3 regions of the Pseudonocardia sp. ICBG601 genome follow, and region 2 is predicted to be linked to each of the others. Evidence: predicted binding sites of a transcription regulator. Region 2 holds the regulator's gene; each other region holds the start of a gene.
What was found. The regulator LexA, encoded in region 2, represses DNA repair genes until DNA is damaged. The targets are predictions, from matches to a motif close to CGAACACGTGTTCG.

Region 1: the regulator LexA is predicted to act here: its motif matches at 3,879-3,892, upstream of KPL57_RS52235 (CoA transferase subunit A).
Region 3: the regulator LexA is predicted to act here: its motif matches at 6,774-6,787, upstream of KPL57_RS49575 (intein-containing Rv2578c family radical SAM protein).

The regions. Positions count from the first base shown of each region.
Region 1 is NZ_JAHLJA010000152.1:393,152-402,380, reverse strand. It holds gene KPL57_RS52250 (FAD-binding oxidoreductase) at 37-1,167, shown strand; gene KPL57_RS52245 (cytochrome P450) at 1,203-2,411, shown strand; gene KPL57_RS52240 (3-oxoacid CoA-transferase subunit B) at 2,464-3,090, opposite strand; gene KPL57_RS52235 (CoA transferase subunit A) at 3,092-3,835, opposite strand; gene KPL57_RS52230 (MOSC domain-containing protein) at 4,078-4,995, opposite strand; gene KPL57_RS52225 (HAD hydrolase-like protein) at 5,140-5,790, opposite strand; gene KPL57_RS52220 (lyase family protein) at 5,865-7,016, shown strand; gene KPL57_RS52215 (IclR family transcriptional regulator C-terminal domain-containing protein) at 7,013-7,816, shown strand; gene KPL57_RS52210 (LLM class flavin-dependent oxidoreductase) at 7,884-9,020, shown strand; gene KPL57_RS52205 (winged helix DNA-binding domain-containing protein) at 9,037-9,229, shown strand, end outside.
Region 2 is NZ_JAHLJA010000002.1:842,943-852,171, reverse strand. It holds gene KPL57_RS03995 (vitamin B12-dependent ribonucleotide reductase) at 1-2,230, opposite strand, end outside; gene nrdR (transcriptional regulator NrdR) at 2,325-2,816, opposite strand; gene KPL57_RS03985 (hypothetical protein) at 3,326-3,970, opposite strand; gene KPL57_RS03980 (hypothetical protein) at 4,133-4,363, opposite strand; gene lexA (transcriptional repressor LexA) at 4,593-5,351, shown strand; gene KPL57_RS03970 (hypothetical protein) at 5,380-6,444, opposite strand; gene hflX (GTPase HflX) at 6,480-7,970, opposite strand; gene dapF (diaminopimelate epimerase) at 8,025-8,894, opposite strand; gene miaA (tRNA (adenosine(37)-N6)-dimethylallyltransferase MiaA) at 8,891-9,229, opposite strand, start outside.
Region 3 is NZ_JAHLJA010000150.1:839,437-848,665, reverse strand. It holds gene KPL57_RS49605 (amidohydrolase family protein) at 1-1,294, opposite strand, end outside; gene KPL57_RS49600 (IclR family transcriptional regulator C-terminal domain-containing protein) at 1,423-2,232, shown strand; gene KPL57_RS49595 (CaiB/BaiF CoA-transferase family protein) at 2,307-3,458, shown strand; gene KPL57_RS49590 (citryl-CoA lyase) at 3,455-4,252, shown strand; gene KPL57_RS49585 (dioxygenase) at 4,249-5,118, shown strand; gene KPL57_RS70860 (YibE/F family protein) at 5,134-6,495, opposite strand; gene KPL57_RS49575 (intein-containing Rv2578c family radical SAM protein) at 6,797-8,797, shown strand; gene aspS (aspartate--tRNA ligase) at 8,856-9,229, shown strand, end outside.

The sequences.
Region 1 (9,229 bases), on a different contig from region 2:
GGTTTTCCCCGGTGCCGCCGACCTATCGTCGCGGGCATGGAGACGGCGGACGTGCTGGTGGTCGGCGGCGGCATCGCCGGGGTGTCGGTCGCGTGGGAGCTGGCCGCGCACGCCCGCGTCGTGCTGACCGAGGCCGAGCAGGACCTGCCGGTCCACTCCACCGCCCGCTCGGCCGCCACCTACATCCCCGGTCACGGCTCCGGCCCGTTCCGCGCGCTGATCGACGCCTCCGGGCCGCGGTTCGCCGCGCTGCCCGAGCAGCTCGGGACGCCGCCGCTGCTGTCCCCGCGCCCGGTCCTGCACCTCGCCGACGACGAGCAGGCCGCCGACCGTCTCGCCACGACGCTGCGCGAGCAGCACGGCGAGCCCGGCGCCCCGGTCGCCCTGGACCCCGCGCAGGCGTGGCGACGCGCGCCGGTGCTGCGCCGTGCCCCGCGTGCGGCCGCGTGGACCGCCGGTGCCTGCGACGTCGACACCGCGGCCCTGCACGACGGCTATCGGCGCGGGCTGCGCGCCCGCGGCGGCACCGTGCTGCGCGGCGCCCGGGTGGCCGCGCTGGACCGGGACGGCTCCGGCTGGAGCGCGACGACGACCGCCGGGCACCGGGTGCGGGCGGGAGTGGTCGTCGATGCGGCCGGGGCCTGGGCCGACGCGGTGGCGGCGCTGGCCGGTGTGCCCGGCGCCGGGTTGACCCCGTACCGGCGCACGATCGCCGCCTGCCCGGTCGGTGACCCGTCGGTGCTCACCGTCGACGGTACCGTCCTGCCGATGATCGCCGACGCCGCGGAGCGCTGGTACCTCAAGGCCGAGGCGGACATCGTGCTGGTCTCCCCGGCCGACGAGACCCCGGCCGAGCCGGGCGACGCGCGGCCCGCGGAGCTCGACGTCGCCCTCGCCCTGGACCGGGTGGACTCGGTGACCACGCTCGGGCTGCGGTCGGTCCGGACCGCGTGGGCGGGGCTGCGGACCTTCGCCCCCGACCGCGCCCCGGTGCTGGGCGCGCGCCCGGAGCACCCGGGCTTCTTCTTCGTCGCGGGGCAGGGCGGGTCGGGCATCGAGTCCGCCCCGGCGCTGGCGGCGCTGGCCGCGTCGGTCGTCCTGGGCCACCCGGCCCCGGCCGACGTCGACCTCGACCCCGCTGTGTGCTCGGTCACACGACTGACGTAAGCGGCTGCTTACCCATGGCTGGCACCATGGTCCCCATGGCGCTGACCACCACCGGCACCGAGACGCACGACCTGTTCTCGGGCGACTTCTGGACCGACCCGCACCCCGCCTACGCGGCCCTGCGCACCGAGGAGCCGGTGCGTGAGCTCGCACTGCCGGACGGGAAGGCGTGGCTGATCAGCCGCTACGCCGATGTCCGCGCGGCGTTCGTCGACCCGCGGCTGAGCAAGGACTGGCGGTACACGCTCCCCGCCGACCAGCGCGAGGGCCAGCCGGCCGCGCCGATCCCGATGATGATCCTGATGGACCCGCCGGACCACACCCGGCTGCGCAAGCTCGTCGGCCGCTCGTTCACCGTGCGGCGGATGAACGACCTGCAGCCCCGGGTCGAGGAGATCACCCAGGAGCTGCTCGACGCGCTGCCCGCCGAGGGCCCCGTCGACCTCATGCGCCAGTACGCGTTCCTCGTCCCGGTGCTGGTCATCTGCGAGCTGCTGGGCGTCCCGGCCGAGGACCGCGACAGGTTCTCCGCGTGGTCGTCGGTGATGGTCGACGACTCTCCGCAGGAGGAGAAGTTCGCCGCGATGGGCAGCCTGAACGGCTACCTCGCCGAGCTGATCGAGCACAAGCGCACCGAGCCCGACGACGCCCTGCTGTCCGGCCTGCTCGCCGTCAGCGACGCCGACGGCGACCGCCTGTCGTCCGAGGAGCTCGTCGCGATGGCGACGCTGCTGCTCATCGCCGGGCACGAGACCACGGTCAACCTGATCGGCAACGGCGTGCTCGCCCTGCTGACCCACCCCGAGCAGCGCGCCCGGCTGCAGGCCGACCCGTCGCTGATCACCTCGGCGGTGGAGGAGTTCCTGCGCTTCGAGTCCCCGGTCTCGAACGCCCCGATGCGGTTCGCCAGCGAGGACGTCGAGTACTCCGGGGTGACCATCCCGGCCGGGTCGACCGTCATGCTCGGGCTCGCCGCGGCGAACCGGGACCCGGAGTGGCTGGAGGACCCGGAGCGGCTCGACATCACCCGGGACTCGTCGTCCGGGGTGTTCTTCGGTCACGGCATCCACTTCTGCCTGGGCGCGCAGCTCGCGCGCACCGAGGGCCGGGTGGCGATCGGCAAGCTCATCGCCCAGCGGCCGGACCTGGCGCTGGCCGTCGAGCCGTCCGAGCTCGAGTACCGCGAGTCGACACTGGTCCGGGGCCTGTCCCGGCTGCCGGTCACGCCGGGCGAGCCCGCCTGAGGGCGGCGCCGCCGCCGGGCGCGACCGAGGGGGGTGCGCCCGGCGGGCGGTGTCAGCGCAGCGGTGCGCCGGTCTTCTCCCGCACCTCGTCGGCGCTGACGCCGGGCGCGGTCTCGACCAGCTCGAGCCCGTCCGGCGTCACGTCGATCACGGCCAGGTCGGTGACGATCTTTGTGACGCAGCCCAGGCCGGTGATCGGCAGCGAGCACCGCTCGACGATCTTGGGAGACCCGTCCTTGGAGACGTGGTCCATCATCACGATCACCGAGCGCGCGCCGTGGACGAGGTCCATCGCCCCGCCCATCCCCTTGATCATCTTGCCGGGGATCGCCCAGTTCGCGAGGTCGCCGTTCGCGGCGACCTCCATCCCGCCCAGGACGGCGACGTCGAGCTTCCCGGCCCGGATCTGGCCGAAGCTCTCCGCCGAGCCGAAGAAGGCGGCGCCGTCGGCGACGGTGACGGTCTCCTTGCCGGCGTTGATGAGGTCGGCGTCGACCTCGTCGTCGGTGGGGTAGGGGCCGACGCCGAGGATCCCGTTCTCCGAGTGCAGGACGACCGTCCGGCCCTCGGGGATGTGCCCGGGCACCAGGGTCGGCATGCCGATGCCGAGGTTGACGTAGGAGCCGTCGGGCAGCTCGGCCGCGACCCGGGCGGCCATCTCGTCACGGTTGAGGGCCATGTCAACGCACCGTCCTGAACTCGACCGGCTTCTCGGCGCCGGGGACGTGCAGCACGCGGTGCACGTGGATGCCGGGGGTGTGCACCGCGTCGGGGTCGATCTCCCCGGGCTCGACCAGGTGCTCGACCTGGGCGATCGTGGTCCGCCCGGCCGCGGCGCAGTCCGGGTTGAAGTTGCGCGCCGCGCGCCGGAACACCAGGTTGCCGTGCCGGTCGCCCTTCCAGGCGTGGACCAGCGCGAAGTCCGGGGTGAGGGCGCGCTCGAGGACGTAGGTCACGCCGTCGAACTCGCGGGTCTCCTTCGCTGGGGACTCGACGGCGACCGAGCCGTCGGAGGCGTAGCGCCAGGGCAGCCCGCCCTCGGCGACCAGCGTCCCGACCCCGGCCGGGGTGTAGAACGCCGGGATGCCCGCGCCGCCGGCCCGCAGCCGCTCGGCGAGCGTGCCCTGCGGGGTCAGCTCCAGCTCCAGCTCGCCGGCCAGGTACTGGCGGGCGAACTCCTTGTTGTTGCCGACGTAGGAGCCGATCGTGCGCCGGATCCGCCCGGCGGCGAGCAGGGTGCCGAGGCCGAAGCCGTCGACGCCCAGGTTGTTCGAGATCGTCTCCAGGTCCGTCGCGCCCTGCTCCAGCAGCGCCGCGATCAGCACCGTCGGAACCCCGGACATGCCGAACCCGCCGACCGCGAGCGACGCCCCGTCGCCGATGTCGGCGACCGCGTCCGCGGCGGATGCCACCACCTTGTCCATCACGCACCTCCGTCGCCGACGACGGTACGCGGCGTACGACAGACGCACAAGCGTTCGCTATGCGAACACATGCGGAGCGGCGTCCGCGCCGAGATGCAGCTCAGCGGGGCCGGGGGTGCCCCGCATCCCCGCTGAGCTGCATCTCGGCGACCGCCCCGCGGCTCAGCGCGGCCCGCGGCCCGGCCCGCGGCGACGCCGGGGGCGCGGCGTCCGTGCGGAGGGCCGGGCCGGGCGGGTGGTGGTCAGGCCGGGGCGGGGGCGGTGTGCGGGTCCCCGACGGCGATCTCCCCGCCCGCGGCGACCTCGGCGTACACGCCCGCACAGGCCCAGACCCCGCCGACCTGCGGGATCTCGATGCGGTTGTTCTTCGCGATCGTGCGCAGGGTGTCCGGGTCGTTAGGCAGGTCGCCCTGGGCGAGCGTCGTCATGACGCACCGCATGGTGGCGAAGGAGAAGGTGACGCGGGCCTCGTCGCCGATCGTCGACGTGCTGCCCGGCCAGTCGTTCTCGACGAAGCCGGGGCCGCCGTCGGGGGAGGAGTCGGCGCGGAGCACGAGGTTCGGCCGGTAGCGCAGCGGGTCGAAGGTCGCCTCCGGCGCGAGCTCACGGAGCCGGTCGAGGGTGGACTCGGTGAGGACGTGCAGCGACGACAGGTCGAAGAACGTGCCCGGCGCCCCGAACGCGGAGATGTCGAACCGGCTGATGACCTCGCCGGAGTCCTCGTGCCGGGTCGTCGTGTCCTCGATGAGCTTGCGCGGCGCGAGCTGCTGCGGGGTGAGGCCCTCGATGTCGGGCCACAGCTCCTCGAAGTAGCTGCCCTCCGGCGGCACCGAGATCAGCGACACGTCCCGGCCGAGCGCGGCGGACAGCGCGGTGTCCAGGCCCTCGTCGTCGCTGGGCAGGACCGAGCCGTCCGGGAAGGTGATCTCGACCGGCGGCAGCGGCTCCCCGGTCACCGGCTCGGCGACGAACCGGGCCGAGAAGCTGAGCAGACCGAGCCAGCGCTTGGGCACCTTGGCGCTGGCGATGCTCCCGGTCTCCGTGTCGAGCACCGCGTAGGCGCGGTCGCCCAGCAGTCCTCGTTCGGTGATGGTGGCCCGGGTCAGGGACTCCCCGAGCATCGACTTGACCGGATAGCGGTAGAGCGCGGCGACCGTCATGTCCGGTGTATATCGGCCCGTCCGTTCGACGCGCACGGCCCGAACGGACGGGCCCGCGAGAGCGCTCCTCAGCTGAGGACACGACCCCTGCCGACGGCCGCAGATGCGCGGCCGTCGGTGCCCGGTTCACCCGGACGTCGCAGCTCAGAGGCCGAGCAGTGCCGTCCGCAGCTCGTCGGCGGAGGCGTACACCGTCGTGGCGCCCGCGGCCTCAAGCTCGCCCGGCTCGGCGTAGCCCCAGCCCGCCCCGACGCAGCGGAGGCCGTGCTCGGCGGCGCCCTCGACGTCGTGCAGCCGGTCGCCGACCATCAGCGGCTCGTCCGCACCCGAGGGCGACCCGAGCCGGCGCAGCGCCTCGGCGACGACGGCGCCCTTGGTCGGCCGGTCCGCGGCGCGGGTGTCGCCGACGATCTCGGTGAACAGGTCGGTCCAGCCGTGGTGGGCGAGGATCTTGCGCGCCGAGGTCTCGCCCTTGCTGGTGGCCAGGGCCATCGTCACGCCGGCCGCGGACAGGGCACGCAGCAGGTCCGGGACGCCGGGGTAGGGCGTGCAGTCCAGGCAGCCGTCCTCGTCGCCGTAGAGGCGCCGGTACACCGGCAGCACGGCGGCGGTGCCCTCGTCGCCGAGGATCGGGGGCAGGCTGCGGTAGAGCGGCGGGCCGAGCAGGTGCGTGCCGAGCGCGGACTCGGGGACGTCCAGGCCCACCTCGTCGATCGCGCGGCGCATCGAGCCGAGGATGCCGGGGGCGGAGTCGACGAGGGTGCCGTCGAGGTCGAGCAGGATGTGGGTCAGCACGTCGGGTCATTCTGCCTCCCGGGTGACCCGGCCGTCCCTTCTCCCCGACGGTCGCAGGCCGTACGCTTGTACGCATGGCGAACACACTGCTCGGGCCGCTGTCCGGCACCGACCGGGTCGACGGCCTGCTCGACGACGGCGCGTGGATCGCCGCCCTGCTGGAGGTCGAGCTGGCGCTCTCGGCGGTCGCCGCCGAGCAGGGCGCGGTCACCGAGCACGACGCCGACGCGGTGGAACGCGCCGTCGCCGCCGTCGCGGGCGTCGACCCGCACGCGCTGGCCGCCGAGTCGGTCGAGGGCGGTAACCCGGTGATCCCGCTGGTCAAGCGGCTCAAGGCGGCCGCGGCGCGGATCCAGCCCGGCGCCGAGCGGGCGGTGCATCCGGGTGCCACCAGCCAGGACGTCATGGACACCGCGCTGATGCTGCTCACCCGCCGGGCCGGGCACCGCGTCGTCGCCGACCTCACCGCCTGCGCCGACGCCGCGGCCGCGCTCGCCGCCACCCACCGCGACACCCCGTGCGCCGCCCGCACCCTCGGCCAGCAGGCGCTGCCCACCACCTTCGGCCTGGTCGCCGGCACCTGGTGCACCGGGCTGGACCGGGCCCGCTCCGGCCTCGACCGGGTGCTCACCGCGCTGCCGGTCTCCTACGGCGGCGCCGCGGGCACCCTCGCGGCCGTCCACCCGCACGGCCCGGCCGTCGCCGACGCGCTGGCCGCGCGGCTCGGGCTCGCCCCGCAGGGCGTGCCGTGGCACACCGAACGCAGCCGCATCGGCGAGCTCGCCGGGGCGCTCGGCGTCGCCGCCGGGGCCTGCGCCAAGCCCGCGGGCGACGTCGTGCTGCTGTCCGCCACCGAGCTCGGCGAGGTGTCGGAGTCCGCGCCGGGGGACTCGTCGTCGATGCCGCACAAGCGCAACCCGGCCGCGGCGGTCACCGCCCGTGGCGCCGCGAAGCGCGCCCCCGGCCTGGTCGCGACGCTGCTCGCCGGCGCCGAGCAGGAGTTCCAGCGTGCCGCCGGGGCCTGGCACGCGGAGTGGGAGACGCTCGTCGCGCTGCTGCGGGTCACCGCGGGCGCCGCGGCCCGGCTGCGGGTGAGCCTGGAGGGGCTGCAGGCGCACCCCGAGGCGATGGCCCGCAACCTCGACCTCGCCGCGGGCGCCCAGGGCCACGGCACCGGGCACGCCGCCGACCTGGTCGACACCGTCCTCGCCGGACGGCCGGCGTGAGCACCCCGGAGGACGTGGGCGCCCCGCGCACCGAGCAGGTCCGCTCGCTGGCCCGCGGGCTGGCCGTCATCCGGTCCTTCGACGCGCAGCGCCCGCAGCAGACCCTCGCCGACGTCGCCCGTGCCACCGGGCTCACCCGCGCCGCGGCCCGCCGGTTCCTGCTCACCCTGGCCGAGGAGGGCTACGTCCGCACCGACGGCAGGCTGTTCACCCTCACCCCGCGGGTGCTGGAGCTCGGCTGGTCCTACCTGTCCGCGATGGGCCTGCCCGAGATCGCGGCCCCGCACCTGGAGCGCCTGGTCGCCACGGTGCGCGAGTCCGCGTCGGTGTCGGTCCTCGACGGCGACCCGCACACCGGCTACGACGTCGTCTACGTCGCCCGCGTCCCCACCTCGCGGATCATGACCGTCACCATCACCATCGGGACCCGCTTCCCGGCCTGGGCGACGTCGATGGGCCGCGTCCTGCTCGCCGCGCTCCCGCCCGCCACCCTCGACTCCTACCTCGGCGCGCTGGAGCCGGCGGCGCTGACCGCGCACACCGTCTCGACCCCGGAGCAGCTGCGCACCGAGCTGGACCGGGTCCGCACCGACGGGCACTGCGTCGTCGACCAGGAGCTGGAGGCCGGGCTGCGCTCGGTCGCGGTGCCCGTCCACGACCGAGCCGGGCGGGTCGTCGCGGCCGCGAACGTCTCCACCCACGCCTCCCGCAACGACGCCGACGGCCTGCGCGCCGACATCCTGCCCGAGCTGCGCGCCTGCGCCGCCGCGATCGAGGCGGACCTGCGCGCCGCCGGGTAGCCGGGAACAGACCGCGCCCGCGGCGGGTTGGCCCTCCCAGGAGCTGATCTCGAGCGACGGAGGCACGGTGAGCGGACGTCTGCACCTGGCGGTCGAACTCGGAGCGGCGGGGCGCCACCCCGGCGCGTGGCGGCTCGGCGGCGCCGACCCGGCCCGGCTGTTCACCGCCCCGTACCACCTGGACCTGGTCCGCACCGCGGCGCGCGGCGGCCTCGACCTCGTCGCGCTGCCCGACTCGCTGCGGCCGCCCGGTGCCGACCCGGCCGCACTGCCCGGCACCCTCGACGCCGTCGCCGTCGCCGCGCGGGTCGCGCCCGCCGTCCCCGGCATCGGGGTCGTGCCGACGGTGACGGTCACCCACACCGAGCCGTTCCACCTGTCCAAGGCCGTCGCCACCCTGGACTTCGTGTCCACCGGGCGGGCCGGCTGGCAGCCCGACGTGTCGCGCACGCAGGCCGAGGCCGACCTGTTCGGCCGTGCGCGCGCCGACCGCGACGCGGCCTCCCTCTGGCGGGAGGCCGGCGAGGCCATCGAGGTCGCCGCCCGGCTGTGGGACTCCTGGGAGGACGACGCCGAGATCCGCGACGCCGCCACCGGACGCTTCGTCGACCGCGACCGGCTCCACCACATCGACTTCACCGGCGAGTTCTTCTCCGTGACCGGTCCGTCGATCACACCGCGCCCGCCGCAGGGGCAGCCCCTGACCGTGCTGCGCGGCGACGAGACCGAGGCGCTGGCGACCGTCGGCCGCTACGCCGACGTCGTCCGGGTCGCGGCCGACACGGTCGCCGGAGCCGCCGAGGCCCGGGACCGGGTCCGTGCCGCCGTCGCCGACGCCGGGCGCGACCCCGAGCAGGTCACCGTGCTGCTCGACGTCGAGACCCTGCTGGGCGACGACGCCGCCGCGCGGCTGCGCGAGCTCGACGCACTCGCCCCCGCCGACGCCGACCCCGCCCCGGCGACGCTGCGCCACGTCGGCGACCCGGCCGCGCTCGCGGCCCTGCTGCGCGACGCCGCCGAGGAGCGCGCCGCCGACGGGTTCGTGCTGGTCCCGCTGGCGCTGCCGTCCGGGGTGGACGAGATCGTCGACGGCCTGCTGCCCGCACTCGGCGACGCCTGGACGCCCGCCCCCTACGACGGCACCCTGCGCGACCGCTTCGGGCTCGCCCGCCCCGCGGACCGGTACACCCGGACGGCGGGCTGACCGGCACACTCGCCGGGTGCGCGTCCTCACCGCCGACGACCGGCTGCGGGCCCTGCTCGCCCGCCAGCTCCTCACCGGGCGCGCCGCCCTGAGGGTGCCGCGCGCCCTGGAACGCATCGGCGGGCTGCAGACCCAGCACGCCCCGTCGGGCTACCTCGGGCTGTGGTCGCGGCTGACCGGCTTCGAGCGGGCCACGCTGACCGCGATGC
Region 2 (9,229 bases):
GCAGCCGCTTGCGGACCGGCCGCTGCTCGACGACGACGTGCTTCTCCGGCTCGGCGTCGGCCTTCTTGTCGCCGCCCTTGCCCGCGGACAGCGGCTGGCCGACCTTGCAGTTGTCGCGGTAGATCGCCAGGGCCTTGAGGCCGAGGCGCCACCCCTCGAGGTAGATCCGCTCGACGTCCTCGACGCTCGCCCGCTCGGGCATGTTGACCGTCTTGGAGATGGCGCCGGACAGGAACGGCTGCGCGGCGGCCATCATGCGGACGTGGCCCATCGGGGCGATCGTCCGGTCGCCCATGGCGCAGTCGAACACCTCGTAGTGCTCGGGCTTCATGCCCGGGGCGTCGACCACGTGGCCGTGCTCGGCGACGTACTCGACGATCGCCTCGGCCTGCTCGGCCTGGTAGCCGAGGTTGTCCAGGGCGCGGCGCACCGACTGGTTGACGATCTGCATGGAGCCGCCGCCGACCAGCTTCTTGAACTTGACCAGCGCCAGGTCCGGCTCGATGCCGGTCGTGTCGCAGTCCATCATCAGGCCGATCGTGCCGGTCGGGGCCAGCACCGACGCCTGCGCGTTGCGCCAGCCGTTGACCTGGCCGATCTCCTGGCACTGCTTCCAGACCTCGGTGGCGAGCTTCTGCACCGGGGTGCTGGAGGCGAAGGTGCGGATGCGGTCGTTCTCCGCGGCGTGCTTGCGGACGACGCGCTGGTGGGACTCGGCGTTGCGGGCGTAGCCCTCGTACGGGCCGACGACGCCGGCGAGCTCGGCGGAGCGCTTGTACGCGGCACCGGTCATCAGCGAGGTGATGGACCCGGCGAGCGCGCGGCCGCCCTCGGAGTCGTAGGCGTGGCCGGTCGCCATGAGCAGCGCGCCGAGGTTGGCGTAGCCGATGCCCAGCTGGCGGAACCGGCGCGTGGTGTCGGCGATCGGCTCGGTCGGGAAGTCCGCGAAGCAGATCGAGATGTCCATCGCGGTGATGATCAGCTCGACGGCCCTGGCGAAGGTCTCGGCGTCGAACCGGTCGTCGGAGTCGAGGAACTTCAGCAGGTTCAGCGACGCCAGGTTGCAGCTGGAGTTGTCCAGGTGCATGTACTCCGAGCACGGGTTCGACGCGCTGATCCGCCCCGACTCCGGGGTGGTGTGCCAGTCGTTGATCGTGCCGTCGTACTGGATGCCGGGGTCGGCGCAGTTCCAGGCCGCCTCGGCGATGCCGCGGAACAGCTTGCGGGCGTCGACGCGCTCGATGACCTCACCGGTCATGCGGGCACGCAGACCGAAGTCGGTGCCCCCCTCGACGGCGCGCATGAACTCGTCGGTGACGCGGACGGAGTTGTTGGCGTTCTGGTACTGCACCGAGGTGATGTCGGAGCCGCCCAGGTCCATGTCGAAGCCGGCGTCGCGCAGGACGCGGACCTTGGCCTCTTCCTTGGCCTTGGTCTCGACGAACTCCTCGATGTCGGGGTGGTCGACGTCGAGGACGACCATCTTCGCCGCGCGCCGGGTGGCGCCGCCGGACTTGATGGTGCCCGCGGAGGCGTCGGCACCGCGCATGAACGAGACCGGGCCCGAGGCGGTGCCGCCGGAGGACAGCAGCTCCTTCGACGAGCGGATGCGCGAGAGGTTCAGGCCGGCACCGGAGCCGCCCTTGAAGATCAGGCCCTCCTCGCGGTACCAGTTCAGGATCGACTCCATGGTGTCGTCGACCGAGAGGATGAAGCAGGCGCTGACCTGCTGCGGGCTGGCGGTGCCGACGTTGAACCACACCGGCGAGTTGAAGCTGAACACCTGGTGGATCAGCATCCAGGTCAGCTCGTGGTCGAAGATCTCGGCGTCGCCGTCGGTGGCGAAGTAGCCGTGCTCGAGACCGGCCCGCTTGTAGGTGCCGACGACCCGCTCGACGAGCTGCTTGAGGCTGGACTCACGGGTGTCCGAGCCCACCGCGCCGCGGAAGTACTTGCTGGTGACGATGTTGGTGGCGTTGACCGACCAGCTGCGCGGGAACTCGACGCCGCGCTGCTCGAAGTTGACGGTGCCGTCGCGCCAGTTCGTCATGACGACGTCGCGGCGCTCCCACTCCACCTCCTCGTAGGGGTGGACCCCTTCGGTGGTGAAGACACGCTGCACGGTCAGGCCGGGCGCGCGCTTGGCGCCGGTCTTCCCGCGGCCACGCGACGGCTTGGCCGCCGCGCTCTCACCGGTGTCTGTCGTCGGGCCCCCGACGGTCTCGGTCATGAACTGCCTCCGCACATCCGACGCTTCTCCGCCCGCACGCTGGGGTGCGCGGACGGCTCTCTTCCCGGTACGACCGGCGACGACGACGCGCCGCTCAGCCGTCCGGGTGGTGGCCGGCCTCGTCGTCGGCTGCTTCCCCGGCAGCCGCCGAACGCAGGTCGGCGATCTCCTTCTCGAAGTCCTCGATGGAGGAGAAGGACCGATAGACACTCGCGAACCGCAGGTACGCGACCTCGTCGAGCTCACGCAGCGGCCCGAGGATCGCCAGCCCGACCTCGTGGCTGGGAAGCTCCGCCGCCCCGCGCGCCCGCACCGTCTCCTCGACCCGGTGGGCGAGCTGTTGCAGGTCGTCCTCGTCGACCGGCCGGCCCTGGCACGCCCGCCGAACCCCGCCGACGACCTTCTGCCGGCTGAAGGGTTCGGTCACCCCGCTGCGCTTGACGACGGCGAGCACGGCCTCCTCGACCGTGGTGAACCGTCGTCCGCACGAGGTGCAGGACCGGCGCCGGCGGGTGCATGTCCCGTCGTCGGCGGTCCGGGAGTCGATCACGCGGGAGTCCGGGTGTCGGCAGAACGGGCAGCGCATGGACGCTCACACCCCTCTTCCGTGACGTTCCGGAAACTCTCCGCAGCGATCAGTCCCCCCAACCAGTGGCGGAACGACACCAATGTAACCCCTACATCTAGGGGTACGCCATCCCGGGGCCCACGCCACGCCGAGCTTCGCCCGATCGGGATCCGAGCCTCGCACACCACGTTCCGCGACCGGTCCGTCGCCGACGATCATGGAGCGGGGCATCGGCGCTGGTGGCGCCGAGGAACGTCGCGGGCGGCGCCGTCCGTCGCGCCGCAGGGACCGCGACCGGCGGCCACCCGATGCGGGGACACGCCCTGCGGACGCGCCCGGCGGCACGTCGCCGACTCCTCCGACGACATCCCGGCGACCGCGCCCCGACACCCGTGCGCCATCCCCGCGCACGCCGTCACCCGATGCCACGCCGACACGGCGTCCGCCGCTCCGCACCGTCACCACCTCGGACCGCCCCGCCGCGCGGCGCACAGCCGTGCGCGCCCCGGGCGCGGCGCCGGCCGAGGTCAGCGCACGGCGCCGACCGACGGCACGGCGGCCGCGGGGGCGTTCCAGCCCGCCGCCGCGTCGCCCAGCAGCCCGAGCGCCACCACCGCGGTCGTCGCGCACAGCAGGGCCGCGACCCCGGTGAGGAACCGCTCCAGGCGACCGCGGGCGCGGCTGCGGGCCGGGCGCGGGCGCGCCGGGACCAGGCAGCGCCGGGACGGCGGACGGACGGTGCGCGGTGCCGGCACGGCCACCGACCGCGTACGGGCCGGCGCCGCGGCCGGTGCGGGCCGCGTCAGGGTCGCCGTCGCCCCCGGGGCCGGGTCCGCGGTGGTGCAGCGGGGCGTCCGGACGGCGAGGTTCGGACCGCCGGCGGGACCGGCCCCCGAGGGACCGGGCACCGGGGTGCGCCGGGAACGGGCGGCGGGATGGCGGGCGACCGACTCGGTCAGTGCGCGCTCGCGCGCCCCGTGGGCGGCCCACCGGTGGGCCGCGCGGGCGGCGGCCGACGAGCCGGCACCGGCCGCACCAGCGAGGCCGTCGGCGGCCCGCACCCGCTCCCGGGCGGCGCGCCGGGCGCGCGAGGTGGGGGTGCCGGGCGCCGGGGCGCCGGTCAGGCAGCCGACCGCGCCGTGGTCGCGGATCCGCTCGTCGAGCTCTCGCATGGTTCCTCCTGCCGTCGGACCGCCCGTCCCCCGGACGGTCTCGTCTCCCCCGCTCCCGACCGGCCCTTCCCCGAGCCCGGTCGAACGGGCGTACGAGCGGTGTAGCACCCGGCACCGACAACAACTGCGTTCCCGCAGGTCGTCGCCCGTGCCGGGACGTTCTCAGCGTGGTGCGCCGACCGCGGGCGGCCCGGCCGGGCCCTGGGTGGCGACCGCGACGTCGGCGAGCACCCCGAGCGCGACGACCGCGGCCGCCGAGGCGAGCAGGACACCCGACGCGGCCACCGCACGGCGCACGACGCCCGGCGCCGGGCCGGGACGCACCCCGTCGGTCGTGGTGCGCACCGGGACCCGCCCGATGACCGTCACGTCCCCGATGACCGCCGTACCCACGATCGCCACCCCCGCTGCCGTTCCCGCTGCCGGTCTCCCCCGCGCGGCCGGGCGGCGACGCGGACCGCGTTCGATCGAACCAGTGTTCGATCGAACGCCTGTGCGATGTTGTACCACCGCGGCCCGACGGAATCCACGACACGCCCCGGGCGACTTCGAACGCATGTTTGGCGAACGGGCCCGCGGCGGCTAGGGTCGTCGCCGTAAGTACCCCGAGGAGGCGAATGCGATGGCAGCGGACGACACCGGACACGGTGGTCCCGGCGTGACCGGCACCGCCGCGGACCGGGGATCCGCGAAGGTCCGGGAGTTCCCCGACCCCGCGGCCGACACCCGCGGCCTGACCCCGCGGCAGAAGAAGGTCCTGGCCGTCATCCGGGACTGGGTGGACCGGTACGGCTACCCGCCCAGCGTCCGCGAGATCGGTGACGCGGTGGGCCTCACGTCCACCTCGTCGGTGCACCACCAGCTCCGCACCCTGGAGCGCAAGGGCTTCCTCCGGCGCGACCCGAACCGCACCCGCGCGGTCGACGTCCGCAGCCCGGAGCAGATCGCCGGTACCGACGGGACCGACTCCGACACCGACACCGCCGACCTGCGTTCCGCGCGGCCGGCGCCGGCGTTCGTGCCGCTCATCGGCGACATCGCCGCCGGTGGCCCGATCCTGGCCGAGCAGGCCGTGCAGGACGTGTTCCCGCTGCCGCGCGAGATCGTCGGCGAGGGCACGCTGTTCCTGCTCAACGTCAAGGGCGACTCGATGGTCGACGCCGCGATCACCGACGGCGACTGGGTCGTCGTGCGCCAGCAGCCGGTGGCCGAGCAGGGCGAGGTCGTGGCCGCGATGATCGACGGCGAGGCGACCGTGAAGACGTTCCGCCGCAAGGACGGGCACATCTGGCTGATGCCCGCGAACGACGCCTACGACCCGATCCCGGGTGACGACGCGTCGATCCTCGGCCGCGTCGTGGCGGTCCTGCGCCGCCTCTGACCGTCGCGGACGGCGCCCCGTCCCGCGGTCAGCGGGACCGGCGGCGCCGTCCGTGCAGGGACATCGCGACGGCGCCGGCGACCAGCAGCGTCCCGAGCGCCGCGGCCCCGCCCGCGGCGGGCAGCCACGACGGGTACGTGCGGTACTCCGGCACTTCGGCGGGCTGGGGCACGACCGGTGCCCGCGGAACGGTCGCCGCGGTCACCGCGCCCGGGACGACCGTGATCGCCGCCGCGGTCAGGCCCCGCGCCTCGCTCCCGGAGTGCAACGCGCCCCGGCCGTCCGGGGCGACCGCCTCACCCTGGGCCTCCCCCGGCAGCGGCACCGGCAGCGGTGCCCCGCCCAGGGCCTCGACCAGCGCGTCCGCCGTCGCCGGTCCGCCGGCGGGCAGCGGGAACACCCAGGCGTCGGTGTAGGTCCGCAGCACGGCGGCGCGCCCGCCCTCGGCCCCGGCCGGCGAGACCCCGCCGCCGGTGACCGTGCGCGACCCGGCGGCCCCGAGCGGCCCGCCGCCGGTGCCGGACCAGGGCAGCACGACCTGGGCCACCCGGCGCAGCTCCACGGGGTCCCCGCCGTCGCGCAGCGGAGCGGCGGGCCGGTAGACCCCGGCGGCCCCGGTGGTCTTGTCGACCAGCAGGGGCACGCCGTCGTCGCCGACCAGCAGGGCCTCGACGTCGCGCGGACCGTCGGGGTAGATCAGGTCGTGCACCCGTGGCGGCCCGACCGGGGGCAGCACGACGAGCCGGACCGACCCGCGCTGCGCCCCGTTGTCGCCGGTGTCGGCGAGCCAGAGCTCCCCGCCCGGTCCGAGGCCGAGGTCCTCGACGTCGGTGACCGCGACGTCGGCCTGCCGGGTGCCGGTGACCGCGCAGCCGGCCGGGTCCAGGGTGAACGCCCGCGCGGTCCCGCCGCCGTCGACGATGGCGTGGTAGCGCTGCGGGGCCGCGCCGGGCGGGCCCTCGGCGACCAGCCCGGACAGCTCCTCCAGCCGCGGGTCGTCGATCGAGCAGACCGGGGTCGCCCCGGGCGGCGGCGCGGCCGCACCCGTGAGCGCACCGGACAGGCAGAGGACCGCGGTCAGGCGGCGGGCCACGACCCCGGGACCCGCTCGCCCGGCCGGTGGGACGCTCAGTGGCCCGCCGCCGTCGCCGGCAGGTCGGTGCCGGTCCCGGTCGGCAGGGCCGAGCCCGCCACCGCGAACGGCAGCACCGCGGTGCCCAGCTCGGGCTTCACCCGCGCCCGGATCCGGGTGCCGTCGGCGGTGTGCTCCTCGGCGAGGATCTCGCCGTCGTCGTGCAGCCGCGCGACCAGCGCACCCTCGGTGTAGGGCAGCAGGAGGTCGACCTCGTACTCCGGGCGCGGCAGGCGCTCGGCGATGCGCTCCCGGAGCTGCGGGATCCCGGCGCCGCTGTGCGCGGAGACGAACACCGCGTCCGGCTGGGCGTGCCGCAGCCGGGCCAGCGCGAGGTCACCGGCCGCGTCGGTCTTGTTGATCACGAGCAGCTCGGGCGGCATCGTGTCGCCCGCGGCCTCCCCGACCTCGACGAGCACCTGGCGGACCGCGGCGATCTGGTCGTCGGGCAGCGGGTCGGACCCGTCGACGACGTGCACCAGCAGGTCGGCCCGGGCGGCCTCCTCCAGCGTGGAGCGGAACGCCTCGACGAGCTGGTGCGGCAGGTGCCGCACGAACCCGACGGTGTCGGTGAGGGTGTAGTCGTGCCCGTCGGGCGTCTGCGCCTTGCGGGTGGTCGGGTCCAGCGTCGCGAACAGCGCGTCCTGCACCAGCACCCCGGCGTCGGTGAGCTGGTTGAGCAGGCTCGACTTGCCCGCGTTGGTGTAGCCGACGATCGCGACCGAGGGGATCTCGTTGCGGCGACGGCTGCCGCGCTGGGTCTCGCGGACCTGGCGCATCGCACCGATCTCGCGGCGCAGCTTCGACATGCGCGCGCGGATCCGGCGCCGGTCCAGCTCGATCTTCGTCTCACCGGGGCCACGGCCACCGATACCGACACCGCCCGCGGCGCGGCCACCGACCTGCCGGGACAGCGCCTCACCCCAGCCGCGCAGCCGCGGCAGCAGGTAGGACAGCTGCGCGAGCTCGACCTGGGCCTTGCCGTCCCGGGAACGGGCGTGCTGGGCGAAGATGTCGAGGATCAGCGCGGTCCGGTCGATGACCTTGACCTTGAGCCGCTCCTCCAGCTGACGGAGCTGGCCGGGCGAGAGCTCGCCGTCGCAGATCACGGTGTCGGCGCCGGTGGCGCGGACGGTCCCGAGCAGCTCCTCGACCTTGCCGGAGCCGATGAACGTGGCCGGGTCCGGGCTGGAGCGGCGCTGGACGAGGCCGTCCATCACCTCGGAACCGGCGGTCTCGGCGAGGCGGGCCAGCTCGGTCATCGAGTTCTCGGCCTGCTCGGCCGTGCCCTCGGTCCAGACGCCGACGAGCACGACCCGCTCCAGCTGGAGCTTGCGGTACTCGACCTCGGTGATGTCGGTGAGCTCGGTGGACAGCCCGTGGATCCGGCGCAGCGACGTGCGCTCCTCCAGGTCGAGCTCGCCACCCGTCGGAACCGGGTTCGACGTGGAGGGGGTCACGGAGGGGTGCGTGTGGGCATCAGTCATCTTGACGCCATCCTCCCACGTCGCGGGGCCCGTGTCCGCCCGGATTCGCGATGCTCAGGCGGGCGCGTCCCACCACGCGCGGTCCAGCTCCCCGGACGCGAGCAGCACGGCCGGGCCGTGCAGCGTCGTGGGCCCGGTCCGCTCGTCGGTACCCGCCTCCACCGTCACCCGCAGCAGCCCGCCCGGGACGGTGACCTGCACGTCGCCGGCGGGGTGCCCGGCGTGCCGCAGCGCGGCGACGGCGGCGGCGACGGTCCCGGTGCCGCAGGAGCGGGTCTCCCCCACCCCGCGCTCGTGCACCCGCATCCGGATGCGGCCGCCGTCGGCGGGACCGTCCAGCGGGGTCAGGAATTCGACGTTCACCCCGTTCGGGAACAGCGCCGGGTCGAACGAGGGCGCGCGGGTCAGGTCGAGGGTGTCCGGGTCGGCCGCGGTGACGCAGGCCAGGTGCGGGTTGCCGACGTCGAGGGCGATGCCGTCGAAACGCGCGTCGCCGCTGGTGGCGACCGACGCCGGGCCGACGCCGACCGTCCCGAGCCCGACCGAGACCCCGTCCGGCCCGACCGCGGTGTCGAGCACCCCGTTGCGGGTGCCGACCGGGCCGCCGGTGGCCCAGCCGCGCTCGTGCAGGTAGCGGGCGAACACGCGCAGGCCGTTGCCGCACATCTCGGCGAGCGAGCCGTCGGCGTTGCGGTAGTCCATGAACCACTCGACGCCGTCGGCGGGCTCACCGACGCCGGGCTCCCCGGCGAGCTTCGCCCAGCGCACGACCCGCAGCACCCCGTCCGCACCGAGGCCGCGGCGGCGGTCGCACAGCGCGGCGACGCGGGCCGGGGTGAGGTCGAGCGCGGCGTCCGGGTCGGGCAGCACCACGAAGTCGTTCTGCGTGCCGTGCCCCTTGCTGAACGCGATACCGCCGGTCATGCCACCAGCCTACGAGCGAGCACCGCGCGCGCCGAGGCCACCAGGTCCGGGTCGGCGCCGTCGAGCCAGTGGATGCGGCGGTCGCGGCGGAACCAGGAGCGCTGGCGGCGCACGAACCGCCGGGTCGCCCGGACCGTCTCCTCCCGGACGCCGGCGAGGTCGGGGTGGGCGGGGTCGCGGTCGAGGGCCTCGATCACCTGCCGGTAGCCCAGCGCGCGGGACGCGGTGCGGCCCTGCGCCAGCCCGTGGCGGAGCAGGGCGCGGGTCTCGTCGACCAGACCGTCGTCGAGCATCCGGTCCACCCGCAGCGCGACGCGCTCGTCGAGCTCGGCGAC
Region 3 (9,229 bases), on a different contig from region 2:
GCTCGACGGTCGCGGTGACCGCGGTCCGCGCCGCGGCGAGGTCGACGTCGACCAGGCGCCCGTCGCGCTTCACCACGCGCCCGTCCACCAGGACGGTGTGCACGTCGCCGCGCTGGGCCTGGAACGCGACGTGACCGTGCGGGTTGAGCAGCGGGAACGACACCGGCGAGTGGTCGTTGCGCAGCAGCACCAGGTCGGCCTTCTTGCCGACCTCGACCGAGCCGAGGTCGGACTCGCGCCCGATCGCGCGGGCCCCGCCGCGGGTCGCCCACTCCACGACCTGCTCGGCCCGCAGCGACGAGTGGGTGACGGTGTCCCCGCGCGCGTGCGCCTCCAGGTGCTCACGGGACCGGTCGGCGCCCAGCGTGGTGCGCATCGCCGAGAACAGGTCCGCGCTCCACCACATCGAGGTGTCCATCGACAGCGACACCGGGATCCCGTGCTCGCGCAGCGCCCAGGTGGGCGGGTAGCCCTGCCCGGCGCTCTGCTCGCTCTCGGTGGACACCGACACCGAGCCGCCGGTGGCGGCGATCCGGTGGTAGGAGTCCGCGGACAGGGTCGCGGCGTGCACGTAGACGGTGTCCCGGCCGGCGAAGCCGTGCTCGTGCATGAGCCGGACGCCGTCGTCGTTGGTCGCGCCCCACACCCCGGCGTGCGTGGTGACGCCGACGCCGAGCTCGCGGGCCACCTCGAACGCGGGGCGCTCGGGGAACGCCGGGTCACCGGTGACGTCGAAGGCGAGCTGGAAGCCGAGCATGTCGTCGCCGGGGGTGATGCGCCGCGACACGAACTCGCGGAACCCGGGGTCGGCGGTCCAGTTCGCGGGGGCGTCGTGGATGTTGCCGTAGGCGAGCACGAACCGGCCCGCGGTGGAGGTCAGAGCGTCGACGGCGGCGTCGGCGTGCTGCGGGGTCTGCAGCCCGTGCGACCAGTCGACGGTGGTGGTGACGCCCGCGTCGAGGGCCTCCAGCGCGGCGAGCAGGTTCCCCGCGTGGATGTCCTCCGGGCGGAAGATCTTGCCCCACTCCAGGTAGTTCCAGACGAAGTACTGGGTGAGCGTCCAGTCGGCGCCGTACCCGCGCAACGAGGTCTGCCACATGTGCCGGTGGGTGTCGACCATGCCCGGCATCACGATCCCGCCGGTCGCGTCGACCTCTTCGGTGCCCTCGGGCACCTCCAGACCGACCCCGACCGCGGCGATCCGGTCACCGGTCACCAGGACGTCGTGGCCGGACAGGACCGTCCGGCCCGCGTCCACGGTCAGGACGGTCCCGTTGCGGAAGACGACGCTCATCGACGCACCCCTCATTCCTGCGGACAAGCGTCCGCTGTGCGGACATCGCACGAACGGCGGCCACTGTCGCGCACCCTTCTTGTGCTGTCAACGGCCGGGTCGCGGGGGTGTCCGGCTACCGTGGGCCCATGGCACGCGACGGGACCGGCCCGGACTTCATCGAGGCGCTCGCCCGCGGTCTCGAGGTGATCACCGCCTTCCGGCCCGGCCGGGCGGAGATGACCCTCGCCGACCTGGCGGGCGCGACCGGGCTCGCCCGCCCGACCGTGCGCCGGGTGCTGCTCACCCTCACCGAGCTCGGCTACGTCCGCTCCGGCGAGCGCGGCTACGCCCTCACCCCGCGGGTGCTGGACCTGGGCGTGGCCTACGTCCGGTCGACCGGGCTGTGGGACGTCGCCCGGCCGCACCTGGAGCGCCTCGTCGCGCGGACCCACGAGTCCTGCTCGATCGCCCAGCTCGACGGCAGCGACATCGTCTATGTCGCGCGGGTCGCGGTGCCCAAGATCGTCGCGCTGTCGGTGCAGATCGGAACGCGGTTCCCGGCCGCGTCGACGTCGCTGGGGAAGGTGCAGCTCGCCGCGCTGGCCCCCGAGGAGCTGGAGCGGGTGCTGGCCGAGCCGTCGCGCTCCGGGCTGACCCCGCGGCACGCCCCGGCGTCCGCCGAGCGCGACGCCGAGCTGCGCGAGGTCCGCGCCCGCGGCTGGGCGCTGACCGACGAGCAGCTCGCCCCGGGCATCCGCTCGGTCGCCGCCCCGCTGCGCGACGGCGAGGGCCGGGTCGTCGCCGGGGTCAACGTCAACTGTCACGCCGCGGAGACCTCGCTGGAGACCCTGCTCGAACACCACCTGCCGCTGCTGCTGCAGACCGCGGGCGACATCAGTGCCGACTTCGCCCGGCTCGCCTCCGCGCCGCACGTGACGGTGTCGGCGACGGCTTGACCGCCGCCCGCGCCCGGGGTCACGATCGTCTGGCGGACACTCGTCCGCACAGCGATCACTTCGGAGGGACACCGATGGCGGAACCCGGAACCGGCGGGCCGCTCGACGGCGTACTCGTCGCCGACTTCTCCCGGATCCTGGCCGGGCCGTACGCGACGATGCTGCTGGCGGACATGGGCGCCGACGTCATCAAGGTCGAGGGACCGGCGGGCGACGACACCCGCACCTGGACCCCGCCCGAGCGCGACGGCGAGGCCACCTACTACCTCGGCATCAACCGGGGGAAGCGGTCGATCGCGCTCGACCTGCGCGACCCCGGCGACCTCGCCGCGGCCCGCGAGCTCGCCCGCCGCGCCGACGTCGTCATCGAGAACCTGCGGCCCGGCGGGATGGCCCGCTTCGGGCTGGACTACGAGGCCGTCGCCGCCGACAACCCCGGTGTGGTCTACGCCTCGATCTCCGGGTTCGGCTCCGGCGCGGGCGCGCACGTCCCCGGCTACGACCTCATGGTGCAGGCGATGTCCGGGCTGATGAGCCTCACCGGCGGCCCGGACGGGCCGCCGTACCGCGCGGGCATCTCGGTGTTCGACGTGATGGCCGGCAACCACGCCGCAATCGGCGTCCTCGCCGCGCTGCGCCACCGCGACCGCACCGGCGCCGGTCAGCACGTCGAGGTCAACCTGCTGTCCTCCGCGCTGACCGGGCTGGTCAACCACAGCTCCGCCTGGGTCGCCGGCGGGACGGTGCCCTACCGGATGGGCAACGCCCACCCCTCGGTGTTCCCCTACGAGCCGATGCCCACCGCCGACGACGACCTGATCGTCGCCGCGGGCAACGACGCCCAGTTCCGCAAGCTCTGCGGCGTGCTCGAGGTCCCCGCCCTCGCCGACGACCCGCGCTTCGCCCGCAACGCCGACCGCACGGTCAACCGGGAGGAGCTGCGCCCGCTGCTGGTCGAGCGGCTCGCGACGAAGGGTGCCGTCGAGTGGTTCGAGCTGCTCACCGCCGCCGGCGTGCCCTCCGGGCCGATCCAGACCATCGACGGCGGGTTCGCGATGGCCGAGCGCTTCGGGCTCGACCCCGTCGTCACCGTCGGGGAGGGCGACCGCGCGGTGCCCACCACCCGGCACCCGGTCCGGTTCTCCGCCACCCCGGCCGTCTACCGGCTCCCCCCGCCGCGGCTCGACGAGCACGGCGCCGACCTGAGGAAGTGGCTCGACTCATGACCTACCCGACCGCCCTGGGTGCCTCGACGAAGGACACCATCACCCTGCTCGGCCACGACCTCGCCGACGACGTCATGGGCTCGGTCGGGTTCGGCGAGCTCGCGTTCTGGCTCGCCACCCAGCGCCGGCCCACCCCCGGCGAGACCCGGGTGTTCGAGGCGGTGCTGGCCGCGCTGGCCGACCACGGGTTCACCCCGACCGCGATCGTCACCCGGCTCACCCACCTGTCCGCGCCGGACTCGGTGCAGGGCGCGCTCGCCGCCGGGCTGCTCGGGGGCGGGTCGCGCTTCCTCGGCGTCACCGAGGACTGCGGCCGCTTCCTGCACGACCACCTGCCCGCCGAGCGCCCGACCACCGACGACGGCTGGGACGCCGTCGCGCTGGAGATCGTCACCGCCCAGCGGGCGGCGAAGCGGTTCGTGCCGGGCCTGGGCCACCACGTCCACAAGGACGGCGACCCCCGCACCCCGCGGCTGTTCGCGATCGCCGCCGAGGAGGGCCTGCTCGGCGACCACCTGAGCCTGTTCGCCGCGATCGGCCGGGTGCATTCGCAGGTTCTCGGCCGCACCCTGCCGCTCAACGGCGCCGGGGTCTGCGGCGCCGCGCTCGCCGACCTCGGGCTGCCGCTGGAGCTGCTGCGCGGCTTCGCCCTGCTCGCCCGCACCGCGGGCCTGATCGGCCAGCTCGCCGAGGAGCTGCGCCACCCCGTCGCGAACGACATCTTCCTGTCGGTGGACCTGCACAACCGGTCCGTCGACCCCGACCCGTACGAGCCCGAGGGAGACCTGCGATGACGCAGCCCGCCACCGTCACCGAGGACACGATCACCGACGCCGCCGTCGCGCGCTGGGCGACCGCGCACGATCCGCGCACCGCCGAGCTGATGACCGCCCTGGTGCGGCACCTGCACGACTTCGCCCGCGAGACCCGCCTCACCGAGGACGAGTGGATGGCCGCTGTGCGCTGGCTGACCGCCACCGGGCAGATCTCCGACGACAAGCGCGAGGAGTTCATCCTGGCCTCCGACGTGCTCGGGCTGTCGATGCTCGTCGTCCAGCAGAACCACCGGCTCGCCCCGGCCGCGACCCCGGCGACGGTGCTCGGCCCGTTCCACATCGACGGCTCCCCGGAGAAGGCCTCCGGCGAGGACATGTCCGACGGGCTGCCCGGCGACCCGCTGTTCGTGCACGGCAGCGTCCGCGCGCTCGACGGCACCCCGGTGACCGGAGCCGTCCTCGACGTCTGGCAGTCCGACGCCGACGGCACCTACGAGGCCCAGCTCGACGTCGACGAGGCCCGGCTGCGCGCGAAGTACACCACCGGCGACGACGGCGGCTACTGCCTGCGCACCATCGCCCCGCTCGGTTACGCGATCCCGATGGACGGCCCCGTCGGCGACCTCGTCTCGCGCACCGACATCAGCCCGATGCGGCCCGCGCACATCCACTTCCTGCTGGCCGTGCCCGGCTACGAGCCGCTGATCACCCACCTGTTCCGGGAGGGCACCGAGTTCCTCGACTCCGACGTCGTGTTCGGGGTCAAGCGCGAGCTCGTCGTCGGCTTCACCCGCCGCGAGCCCGGCCCCACGCCGGACGGCGGGCACAGCGAGGTCCCCTGGTACGAGGCCCGCTACGACTTCGTGCTCCAGCCCGCCGGCTAGGTCGCCGGACCGGACTCAGCGCCGGCCGACGACCAGCGCGGCCAGCCCGGTCGTCACCGGGACGGCGGCGACCAGCCCGATGCTGCCCACCAGGGTCCGCACGATCTCGGTCGCCACGTCCTGGCTGGTGAGCACCTGGGTCACGCCGCCCGCCGCCACCGTGAACAGCAGCAGCAGCGGGAGCGCGGCGCCGGCGTAGGCCAGCACCAGGGTGTTCACCGCGGACGCGACGTGGTCGCGCCCGATCCGCATCCCGGCCGCGAACAGCTCGCGCACTCCCAGCTCGGGGTTCGCCGCGCCCAGTTCCCACACCGCGGAGGCCTGGGTGACGGTGACGTCGTCGAGCGCCCCGAGCGCGCCGATCACCAGCCCGGCCAGCACCAGGCCGCGCGGGTCGATCGGCACGCCGGGGCCGAGCGTGCCGATCAGGGTGGCGGTGGTGTCGTCGAGCCCGGTGAGCCGCGAGGTGACGGTGAACAGGTAGCCGAGCACCCCGATCAGGGCGAGCGAGGCCAGCGTGCCGAGCACCGCGCACGAGGTCCGCGCGGTGAACCCGTGGGTCAGGTACAGCACCACGAACATGATCAGGCAGGCGCCGGTGACGGCGACCGCGAGCGGGGAGCCGCCGGACAGGATCGCCGGCAGCACGAACCACAGCAGGATGACGAAGCTCAGCGCCAGGCTGACCAGCGCCGCGAACCCGCGCAGCCGCCCCAGTACGACGACGGCCAGTGCGAACGCCGCCGCCAGCCACCCCAGCGGGGCGCCGCGCTGGAAGTCCACGAGCTGGTAGGAGCCCGCGTCGTCGGGGTTCGCGCCCGACCAGGACAGCGTGACCGGGTCGTCCACCGCGAACCGCGGCGTCGACGGCTCGTTCGGCACCAGCTGCACCAGGTCCCGTCCGGCGCGCGGTCCGTCGGACAGTGCGACCGTCACCCCGGTGCAGCGACGGTCCCCGGCGCCGGGGGAGCAGTCCGCGACCTGCACCGCGGTGACGGTGCCGTGCACCTGCTGGGTGGGCGGGATCTCCGGGACCGGGGTCGCGCCCGGCCAGAGCAGGGCCACCCCGGCGAGCGTCGCGAGCGCGCACGGCACGAGCAGCGCGACCAGCAGCCTGCGCACCCGTCGCCCGGCGGGGGAGGCGGCGCCGTGTCCGTGTCCGTGTCCGTGGCCGTGTCCCTGTGGGTGCCCCTGCCCGTGTCCCCGGCCGGGGTCGGGCGGGGCCGGCGGGCCGGGTGTCGCGCCGAGGTCGGCCTGGCCGGGGCAGTCGCCCCAGCCGCCCGGGTGCCCGGGGTGGGGGATCGGACCGGTCTCGGTGCCGTCGGCGGGGTCCGCCGCCGCGCCGCCCGCCGGTGCGGGCCCGGGGCGGTTCTCCACGGGGGCCGGACGGCGCGGGGAGGGTGCCTGACGTGCCCGGTGTCGCGCCGGTTCGCCAGCCGGGAGCCGGTGCCCGCCCGAGGCGCCCGGGGGCCGGTCCTCGGCGCGCCGCCGCCCACCCGTCCGCGGGGCGGCGGGCCGCCCGCCGTCGGGGGCGGACGGGTCGCGCGGGACGGGCGGGGGCGGGGGCACGTCCGCATCCTTGCAAACGATCTTCGCCTGGCGGGGTGCCGTTCGCCCGGACGCGACCGCCCGGCGACGACCGGTTGTCCAAGGTTCGAACTTGTGTTCGACTGGAGCGGTGCGATGGGACGGACAGCAGGTCGGGGCGGACGGTGTCGGGAACGCGACGGCGCTGCCGGGGATGCGGGGGTTGCTGCGCTCGGTGCGCACGCCCGGGTTCGCGGACACGGTGTTCCACGAGGTCGAGGCGCGCTCGGTGCTGAACCGGGTGCCGTCGTCGTCGCCGGTGCCGTTCGGCTGGACGGTCAACCCCTACCGCGGCTGCTCGCACGCCTGCACCTACTGCCTCGTCCCGGACACCCCGGTGCTCACCGCCGACGGCCGGTCGCGGCCCATCGGGGAGCTGCGCCCGGGGGACGAGGTGGTCGGCACCGTCACCGACGGCGGCGGGCGGCGCCGCTTCGTCCGGACCCCGGTGCTCGCGCGCTGGTCGACGCGGCGCCGTGCCCAGGAGGTGACCCTCGACGACGGCACGCGGCTCGTCACCTCCGCCGAGCACCGCTTCCTCACCACCTCCGGCTGGGCGCACGTGCGCCCGGGGCGTTGCCGGTCCTCGGCGGACCGGCCGCACCTGAGCCCGGGGACGGCGCTGGTCGGGCCCGGTGCGGCCGCGGTCCCGGGCGGGCCCCGGCCCGACGGGTACGCCGAGGGCTGGCTCTGCGGGCTGGTCCGGGCCGACGCGGTGCGCGGCCGGGTGCGGGCCGAGCCGTTCCCGACCGGCTGGGTCGAGCTGGAGGCGCTCGCCCGCGCCCACCACCTGCTGACCGCACGGCCGGTGCCTGTGGCCGCCGGGATGCTCGCGGCACCCGCGCCGTCGCCGACGGCCTGGCCGCAGCGGCCCGCCCGCGGCTGGTCGGCCGGGTTCGTCGGCGGGATCGTCGACGCCTGCGGTGAGGTCTCCGCCGGGGTGCTGCGGATCGTGCCCGGCGACGAGGAGCTCGCCCGCGCCTGCGTCGACGCGCTGCGCCGGCTCGGGTTCCGGGTGGCCTCGGAGCCGTCGGCCCGGCCCGGGGTGCGGGCGCTGCGGGTGCTGGGCGGGGTCGCCGAGCAGCTGCGGCTGGTCGCGGTGACCGACCCGGCCGTGGCCCGGGTGCGCGACGTCGGCGGTGCCCGCGTCGAGGAGCCGCCCGGGGGAGCGCCGCGGGTGGTGGCGGTCCGCGACACCGGCACCCTCCGCCCGATGGTCGACATCACCACCGGCACGGGGGACTTCGTCGCCGCCGGGGTGGTCAGCCACAACTGCTTCGCCCGCAACACCCACACCTACCTCGACCTCGACGCGGGCGCGGACTTCGACTCCCAGATCGTGGTCAAGGTGAACGTCGCGCGGGTGCTGGAGCGGGAGCTGGCCCGGCCGTCGTGGCGGCGCGAGCACGTCGCGATGGGCACCAACACCGACCCCTACCAGCGGGCGGAGGGCCGCTACCGGCTGATGCCCGGGGTGATCACCGCGCTGGCCCGCTCCGGCACGCCGTTCTCCATCCTCACCAAGGGCACCGTGCTGGGCCGGGACCTTCCGCTGCTCGCGGCCGCGAACGCCGACGTCCGCGTCGGCACCGGGGTGTCGATCGCGCTGCTGGACCGGGAGCTGCAGTCGCACCTGGAGCCGGGCACCCCGAGCCCGCGGGCCCGCCTCGACCTGGTCCGCCGGATCACCGACGCCGGCCTGCCCTGCGGGGTCATGGTGGCCCCGGTGCTGCCGTGGCTGACCGACTCCACCGAGGCGCTCGACGCCCTGCTGGGCGAGATCGCCGCCGCCGGGGCGAGCCGGGCCACGGTGCTCGCGCTGCACCTGCGTCCCGGGACCCGGGAGTGGTTCCTGGCCTGGCTGGGGCGGACCCACCCCGCGCTGTTGCCGCGCTACGAGCGGCTCTACCGCGGCGGGGCCTACGCCACCCGGGACCACCGCGGGGCTCTGGCCCGGCGGGTCGCCCCGCTGCTGGCCCGGCACGGCCTGGACCGGCCCGAACCGAACCCGCGCGACCCGGGGTGGACCCGGCAGCCGGTCGCGGCGCCGCGGGCGGCGGAGCCCGGCGACGGGCAGCTGAGCCTGCTGTGAGAACCCGCCGGAAACCTGGTGGCAGGCGGCCCGGGGGGTGCCGATAGCCTTGACCGCCGTGATGCGAACCCACCCCGTCGGCACGCTGCGTGCCGAGAACGCCGGCCAGACCGTGACCCTCGCCGGATGGGTGGCCCGCCGCCGCGATCACGGTGGCGTGATCTTCATCGACCTGCGGGACCGCTCCGGATCGGCCCAGGTCGTGTTCCGCGAGGGCGAGATGGCCGAGCGGGCCCACCGGCTGCGCTCCGAGTTCTGCATCCAGGTCGTCGGCGAGGTCGTCCGCCGTCCCGCGGGCAACGAGAACTCCGACCTGCCGACCGGCGACATCGAGGTCACGGTCACCGAGCTGACCGTGCTGTCGGAGTCCGCGCCGCTGCCGTTCCCGATCGACGAGCACACCGGCGTCGGCGAGGAGATCCGGCTCTCCCA